DNA from 2 places in the Aquisalimonas sp. APHAB1-3 genome. Region 1 is predicted to be linked to the other one. Evidence: predicted binding sites of a transcription regulator. Region 1 holds the regulator's gene; the other holds the start of a gene.
The links. The regulator sigma-54, encoded in region 1, starts transcription at its own class of promoters, with help from an activator protein. The targets are predictions, from matches to a motif close to TGGCANGNTNCNTGCTT.
Positions count from the first base shown of each region.

Region 1 (4,209 bases):
ACGAACAACGTCGAGAACGTCCACCTTCAGGGTGAGGTGGAGATTCGGCGCGCCGGCGGCAGCGACAACCTGCCCGCCAACGTGGATACCAGCGAGGTTCACCTGGAACCCGAGCGCCGGTACGCGGAAACGGACCGTCATGCCGTCTACTGGCGCGATGGCGCGCGTATCGAGGGTGTCGGCGTGCGCGCGTATCTCGACCGGGAACTGGTGGAACTGCTGTCCGAGGTGAGAGGTCGTTATGACGTACCCGAGTAACCCTGCAGCCCGCAACAGGAGACAGACGCGGCCGGCACTGCTCCTTGCGGCCCTGCTGTTCCTGCTCGGCATTGGCAGCGCCCAGGCCGAGCCCATCGACCTGGACGCGGACAACGCCGAGATCGACAACGCCCGCGGCGTCAGCGTGTACACCGGCAACGTGGTGCTCACCCGCGGCCCGAGGCGCATTACCGGGGACCGCATGACCGTCCACCTGCGGGAAGATGACGGTGGCAACCAGGCCCTGGACCATGTGGTGGTGGAAGGTGAACCCGCCGTCTACAACCAGCGCGGTGGCGATGACCGCCGCGCCATCGAGGCCGAAGCGCCGCGCATGGAGTACTACGCCACCGGGCCCGAACGGGTCATCCTGCTGGAGGGCGCGCGGCTGACCCAGGGGCGGAACACGTTCACCGGCGAGCGCATCGAGTATGAAGTGGTTGCCGACCTGGTGCATGCACGGGGTGAGCCCGAGACCGGACGTCGCGTGCAGATCCGGCTGTTCCCCGACGACGAGGACAACGGAGACGACGAGTGAGCCTGCTGCGCACCGAGAACCTGGTGAAGACCTACCGCCGCAAGACCGTCGTCCACGGCGCATCACTGGAAGTCTCCAGCGGCGAGGTGGTCGGGCTGCTCGGCCCCAACGGCGCAGGCAAGACCACATGCTTCTACATGGTGGTCGGCCTGGTACAGGCCGACGGCGGGCGCATCGAGCTGGACGGCAACGACATCACCGACCTGCCCATGCACATACGTGCCCGCCGCGGCGTCGGGTATCTGCCCCAGGAAGCATCGATCTTCCGCAAGCTCACCGTAATGGACAACCTGCTGGCCATCCTCGAGACCCGCCCCGAACTGAATCGCAAGCAGCGCCGGGAGCGCGCCCGGGAGCTGCTGGACGAATTCAACGTCGGCCACCTCCACGACCAGAACGGCATCAGTCTCTCCGGCGGCGAACGCCGGCGTGTCGAGATCGCCCGGGCACTGGCCGCCAACCCGCAGTTCATCCTGCTGGACGAGCCCTTTGCCGGCGTCGACCCGATCTCCGTGCTCGATATCCAGGAAATCATCCGCCACCTGGCGGACCGGGAGATCGGCGTGCTGATCACCGACCACAACGTGCGCGAGACGCTCGGCATCTGCCAGCGCGCCTACATCCTTGCCCAGGGCGAGGTCATCGCTCGCGGCAGTTCGGAGGAAGTCCTGGCGAACAGGCAGGTCCGCGAGGTGTACCTGGGTGAACACTTCCGCCTGTGACCACGCTCCGTAGCACTTTCGCTCAGCCCACGCAAGTATCGGGCCAATGTTCTAACCAGCGACAGAGTCAGTTACGATAGGGTTATCAACCCACTCGTATGCAGGCCTGGCCTGACCCGCGGCCCGAGGGGCGGCAGGAGAGAGGCATCGCCAATGAAACAGTCGCTGCAGCTACGTCTCGGTCAGCAGCTCACCATGACGCCGCAGCTCCAGCAGGCCATCAAGCTGCTGCAGCTGTCGACCCTGGAGCTGCGCACGGAAATCCAGCAGGCGCTGGATTCCAACCTGATGCTGGAGCCCGCCGACGAGCTTGACGAGGGCGACGAGGCGGTCACCGAAACCGACCGCAGCGATGACGGTAACGACGCCGGCTCCGAGCAGCACGACGGGGAAGCCGCGACCAGCGACGGCGAGTCCGCCGGCAGCGACACCACGGACACCGACACCGCGCCGGACGTGGCCGACACGGTGGACGATCACGACGGCGCCGAAGACAAGTCAGCCAGCGACCAGAGCGACATCCCAGACGACCTGCCCCTGGACTCCGACTGGAACGACATCTACGACGGCAGCACCGCATACAGCGCCCCCGGCGGGGACGATGAGCAGCGCGAGGCGTGGGAGAATCGCACCGCCGGCGATGGCGGCGGCCTGCATGACCACCTGTTGTGGCAGGCACAACTCTCCCATTTCAGTGAGCGCGACATGGCCATCGCCGAGGCCATCATCGACGGCGTGCGCGACGACGGCTACCTCGGCGTCACCGTGGACGAGATCTGCGAATCGGTGACCGACGGCGACGAACCGGTCGAACCTGACGAGGTGGAGGCCGTCCGCCACCTGATCCAGCGGTTCGACCCCCTGGGCGTGGCCTCCCTGGACCCGCGCGAAGCACTGCTGGTGCAGCTGGAACAGTTCCCGGACGACACCCCCTGGCTCGCCGAAGCGCGTCTGCTGGTGGACAAGCACCTGGACCTCCTCGGCAGCCGCCAGCTCGGGCCTCTCACCCGCAAGCTCAAGGTCACCCAGGAAGAGTTCGGCCAGGTGCTGGAGTTGGTCCGCACCCTGGACCCTCGGCCCGGCTCCCAGATCGGCACGCCCACAGCCGAGTACGTGGTCCCCGACGTCTATGTGCGCAAGGAGCGCGGTGCCTGGCGGGTGGAGCTCAACCCCGAGGCGTCACCGAAGATCCGCGTCAACAGTTACTACGCGGGCCTGGTCCGGCGCGGCGACCAGGGCAACGACAATGCCACCATGCGTCAGCATCTGCAGGAGGCGCGCTGGTTCATCAAGAGCCTGAAGAGCCGCAACGAGACTCTCCTTAAGGTCGCGACCTGCATCGTCAATCACCAGCAGGAATTCCTGGAGCAGGGCGAGGAAGCCATGAAGCCGCTGGTGCTGCGCGAGGTGGCGGAAGAGGTGGAGATGCACGAGTCCACCATCTCCCGGATCACCACGCAGAAGTACATGTACACGCCGCGCGGCACGTTCGAGTTCAAGTACTTCTTCTCCAGCCACGTGCATACCGTGGATGGACAGGAGTGCTCGGCGACCTCTATCCGCGCCCGGATTCGCCGGCTGATCGCCGAAGAGGACGCCCGCAAGCCCCTCAGTGACAGCAAACTGGCCGAAATCCTGAAAAATGAAGGAATCGATGTGGCGCGAAGGACAGTGGCAAAGTATCGTGAATCCATGTCCATTGCCTCGTCGAACGAACGAAAAAGGATTGCCTGAGGCAACAAGGGGTTCGCCGTTTCCGGCTCTCATTCGGGAGGAGTCTCTATGCAGATCGACATCACCGGGCACCATGTGGATCTCACTGAAGCACTGCGCGACTACGTGCATTCCAAGATGGACAAGCTGGAGCGCCACTTCGACAACGTGGTGAACGTCCACGTGATTCTGACGGTGGAGAAGCTGCGTCAGAAGGCGGAGGCCACCATGCTGCTCAGCGGCGCCAAGCTCTACGCTGATGCCAGCGCCGAAGACATGTATGCTGCCATCGACGGACTGATCGACAAGCTCGACCGGCAGGTGAAGAAGCACAAGGAGAAGGTCACTGACCACCGGCGCAACGAAGGCGCCCAGGCCAAGGCCCAGGGAGAGGGTGACGAGGACTGAACAGCGCGGAGCGGCGGTCGCCAGCGAGGGACCGCCGCCGACTTCCGAATCCGCAGACACGACCCTGCGTGGACAAGCATGATCAAGATTGCCGACCTAATCACACCGGAGCGCATCGCCTGCGACATCCAGGTGACCAGCAAGAAGCGGGGCCTGGAACTCCTCAGCGATATGGTGGCCGACTCCGACTCCGCCCTGCCGGCCAACGCCATCTTCGACAAGCTGATCAGCCGCGAGAAACTCGGCAGTACCGGGCTCGGTCACGGCGTCGCCTTGCCCCACGCCCGCATGGACGGCAATGACTCGGCCACCGCCGCCTTCATCCGCACCAGCGAGGCCATCGATTTCGACGCCTTCGACAACGAACCCGTCGATCTCCTGTTCGCCTTGGTTGTACCCGAGCACTTCACCGACGAACACCTCCAGATTCTCGCCCGGCTCGCCGAAATGTTCAGCGACCAGCCCCTGTGCCGTAGGCTCCGCGACGCCCGCGATGCCGATGCCGTCTATGAGCTGCTCAGGGACTGGGAGGCCACCCAGGGGAGCACATGAGTGATCGCGTGACCGGTG
Region 1 covers NZ_JBLWFT010000009.1:26,996-31,204, reverse strand. Annotated here, with positions in the region: gene lptC (LPS export ABC transporter periplasmic protein LptC) at 1-258, shown strand, start outside; gene lptA (lipopolysaccharide transport periplasmic protein LptA) at 242-796, shown strand; gene lptB (LPS export ABC transporter ATP-binding protein) at 793-1,518, shown strand; gene ACNSTU_RS13040 (RNA polymerase factor sigma-54) at 1,672-3,252, shown strand; gene hpf (ribosome hibernation-promoting factor, HPF/YfiA family) at 3,301-3,639, shown strand; gene ptsN (PTS IIA-like nitrogen regulatory protein PtsN) at 3,718-4,191, shown strand; gene ACNSTU_RS13025 (hypothetical protein) at 4,188-4,209, shown strand, end outside.

Region 2 (4,209 bases), on a different contig from region 1:
CTAGTCTCCGCGGGCCACGACGCTGGCCGGCTCACGCGCGAATGCGGGAAGGCTCATCGTCCGCGGTCAGGCGTCGATAGCCCAGCGCTTCGCCTAGATGCTGCACGGTGACACGCTCGGCGCCCGCCAGGTCGGCGATGGTGCGGGCGACGCGCAGCAACCGGTGGTACGCCCGTGCCGACAGCCCGAGCCGCTCCATGGCATTGGTGAGGAATTGTGCTTCGGTCTTGCCGATGGCGCAGGCCGCGTCGATGGTGTCGGGCCCCAGCGCGGCGCTGGCGGCACCGCTCTCCGCGACCCGGAACGCCCGCGCCGCACAGACCCGCTCCCGCACGGCGGCTGACGCCTCCCCCGGTTCCGCCTGCTGCAGCTCGGCCGGACGCAGCCGTGGCACGCTGATCTGCATGTCGATGCGGTCCAGCAGCGGCCCGGAGATGCGGCCGCGGTAGCGCGCCACCTGATCCGGTGTGCATTGGCAGGCGTGCACCGGATCGCCCAGGTAGCCGCAGGGGCAGGGGTTCATGGCCGTGACCAGCTGGAAGCGGGCGGGGTATTCCACCTGGGCGGCGGCCCGGGAAATGCTGACGCGGCCGTTCTCCAGCGGCTCCCGTAGCACCTCCAGCGCGTGACGCCCGAACTCCGGCAGTTCATCCAGAAACAGCACGCCGTTGTGAGCCATCGAGATCTCACCCGGACGCGGGCGGGAGCCGCCGCCCGCCAGCGCGGTATGGGAGGCGGAGTGGTGGGGCGAGCGGAACGGGCGTCGGCCCCAGTCCGCCGGGGCAAAGCCCGAGCGTGTGAGCGAGAGCACGGCCGCGGTTTCCAGGCACTCGTCATCGGTCATGGGCGGCAGTATCCCCGGCATGCGCGCGGCGAGCATGCTCTTGCCCGTGCCCGGAGGGCCGCTCAACAGGATGGAGTGACCGCCGGCGGCGGCGATCTCCAGCGCGCGCCGGGCACCGCACTGCCCGCGGACGTCGGCCAGGTCCGGTGGTGCATCGGCGGTGACCGCCGGCACCTCGGCCCGGGCCGGCTCGAGTAGAGCCGTGCCCGCAATGTGTCCGGTGATGTCCAGCAGGTGCGCGGCCCCATAGCTGGCCTCGGGGTGGACCAGTGCCGCCTCCGGCGCGTTGTCGGCGGGGACCGCCAGCGCGCGCCCCGCCCGCCGGGCCTGCACCGCAACGGGCAGGCACCCGCGCACGGGCCGGAGGGTGCCCGTCAGCGCCAGCTCGCCGGCGAACTCCCAGTGTGCCAGCCGGTCCCGGGGGATCTGTCCGGATGCGGCGAGAATGCCGATGGCAATGGGCAGGTCGAAGCGACCACCCTCCTTGGGGAGGTCCGCTGGTGCCAGGTTGATGGTGATGCGCCGGGTCGGGAACTCGAACCCGCTGTTGAGAATGGCGCTGCGAACCCGGTCGCGGCTTTCCTTCACCGCGGTCTCGGGCAGCCCGACGATGGAGACCGACGGCAGGCCGTTGGCGAGGTGGACTTCGATATCCACCAGCGGTGCATCCACGCCAAGGCCCGCGCGGCCGTATACCACTGCAAGTGTCATGTGTCCCGTCCCTGGGCGTGCCGCGCGTCAGGGCGCGGCGTTGGGTTCAGCTCTCTCCGGCCTGGTCTTCGCCGCCGGTGCGCCCTTCCAGCGCCGCGACACGTTCTTCCAGCGCTTCCAGCTGGGCGCGCGTGCGGGCGAGCACCTTGGACTGGGCGTCGAACTCCTCCCGCGTGACCAGATCCAGGCGATTGAAGGTGCTCTGCATGGTGGTCCGGAAGTTCCGCTCCATCTCCTGCTGGAACTCCCGCAGGCCGGGAGGCAGGTTGGCCGCGAATTTGCGCGCCATCTCATCGAGCGATTTCGGGTCGAGCATCGTGCACTCCTGATGATCACTGGTCTGTGTGCGCCCCGATTCAGTGCGAAATGCACCGAATCGGGGCGTGCCGTTGGTGCGGTGCCGCCGGAATCAGCGTTCTGGAGCCAATAACAACATGAATTACCGGCATAAACAACAAGTGGCACGGGAAATGCTCAAGCCCTGTCGAGTCCGATGCGGGCGGCCGGTTTATGAAGCCTGTCCGCAGGGAGCCCCGCCTGCGCGGGGGAAACCGTACCAGGGTCCGGAGAATCCGGACCGGTTTTCAGGGAGTAGCCGGGAATGAAACTCGTTACCGCAATCATCAAGCCGTTCAAGCTGGACGACGTGCGCGAAGCACTGTCCGAGATCGGCGTGCAGGGCATTACCGTCACCGAAGTGAAGGGCTTCGGGCGGCAGAAAGGGCACACGGAGCTGTATCGCGGCGCCGAGTACGTCGTCGATTTTCTCCCCAAGGTGAAGATCGAGGCGGCGGTTCAGGACGATCTCACCGATCGCACCATCGAGGCCATCTCCAAGGCCGCGAACACCGGGAAGATCGGCGACGGCAAGATCTTCGTCTTCGAACTGGAGAAGGCGATCCGAATCCGTACCGGTGAGACCGACAAGGACGCGCTTTAACCGGCGGCCCGTGCAACCAAGAGGATAATAACGATGGAAGTTACTGAACTCGCGTATGCGCTGGATACCTTCTACTTTCTGCTCTCGGGCGTGCTTGTGATGTGGATGGCGGCCGGCTTCTCGATGCTCGAAGCGGGCCTGGTGCGCTCCAAGAACACCGTGGAGATTCTCACCAAGAACATCACGCTCTACTCCGTGGCGGTGATGATGTACCTGCTGGTGGGCTGGAATCTCATGTACGAGAGCGGGGGCGGCGTGTTCCCGTCGCTGAGCTTCTTCCTGCCCGGCAGTGAGCCGCACACCACCGAAGACGGCTTCTCGTACTACTCTGACTTCTTCTTCCAGGTGGTGTTCGTGGCGACCGCCATGTCCATCGTCTCCGGGGCCGTGGCCGAGCGGATGAAACTCGGGGCCTTCCTGCTGTTTGCCGTGGTCATGACCGGTTTCATCTATCCGATTCAGGGTCTGTGGACCTGGGGCGGTGGCTGGCTGGATCAGCTCGGCTACACCGACTACGCCGGTTCCGCCATCGTCCACATGGCGGGCGCCACGGCGGCGCTGGCGGGTGTGCTGATCCTCGGGGCCCGCAAAGGCAAGTACACCAAGGACGGCAAGATCCGCGCGATCCCGGGTGGCAATCTGCCGCTGGCGACGCTGGGCACGTTCATCCTGTGGATGGGCTGGTTCGGCTTCAATGGTGGTTCGGAGCTGGCGGTTGCGTCCGAAGGCTCTGCGAACGCCGTGGCCACGGTGTTCATGAACACCAACTTCGCCGCGGCAGCCGGTGTCGTGGCCGCTCTGATCACTTCCAAGATCCTGTTTGGCAAGGCCGATCTCACAATGGTGCTCAACGGCGCCCTGGGCGGCCTGGTGTCCATCACTGCCGCGCCGGATTCGCCGGCCCCGCTGCTGGCCGTGCTCATCGGGGCGATCGGCGGCGTGATCGTGGTGTTCTCCATCATCGGCCTGGACAAGCTCAAGATCGATGACCCGGTCGGTGCCATCTCCGTGCACGGTACCTGCGGGATCTGGGGTGTGCTGGCAGTGCTCCTGTCGGTGCCGGAGGCGAACCTGGGCACGCAGCTGATCGGCCTGATCGCCATCTTCGGCTTCGTGTTCATCGCCAGTGCCGCGGTCTGGCTCGCGCTCAAGTTCACCATGGGCATCCGTGCCAGCGAGGAAGACGAGGAGAACGGTCTGGACATGCTCGAGTGCGGCATGGAGGCCTATCCGGAGTTCGTCTCCACCGGCCAGAAGTAAGCGACAACACAGTTGCAACACAGAACGGGCGCCCATCGGGCGCCCGTTTTTCGTTTACGGGAAGGAATTCGCCCGGCCTCGGTGGACCTGAAGGTCCACCCTACGGGAGCATCGTTGGCGGTCCGGTGCCGCTGTAGGGTGGACCTTCAGGTCCACCATGGCCGAGGATCCGCTAGCCAGCGCCTCACGCTGCCCGATCCAGTATGCCGTGCAGCTCCCGCCGTCGATCATCGCCGATGAACGCCGCGTCGATGGCGTTGCGGGTGAATCCGCACAGGGTGTCCCGGCTCAGGTCAAAGGCTTCGGCCACGGCGGTCATGTTGGCGGTCATGTAGCCGCCGAAGTAGGCGGGATCGTCCGAGTTCACGGTGACGTTGAGGCCCGCCTCCAGCAGCCGCGGAAGGTTGTGGTCGTCGATGGTATCGAATACCCGCAGCTTGACGTTGGCCAGCGG
Region 2 covers NZ_JBLWFT010000004.1:162,460-166,668, forward strand. Annotated here, with positions in the region: gene urtE (urea ABC transporter ATP-binding subunit UrtE) at 1-4, shown strand, start outside; gene ACNSTU_RS08995 (YifB family Mg chelatase-like AAA ATPase) at 32-1,555, opposite strand; gene ubiK (ubiquinone biosynthesis accessory factor UbiK) at 1,602-1,871, opposite strand; gene glnK (P-II family nitrogen regulator) at 2,157-2,495, shown strand; gene ACNSTU_RS09010 (ammonium transporter) at 2,529-3,755, shown strand; gene ACNSTU_RS09015 (adenosine deaminase) at 3,940-4,209, opposite strand, start outside.
Region 2: the regulator sigma-54 is predicted to act here: its motif matches at 2,015-2,031, upstream of glnK (P-II family nitrogen regulator).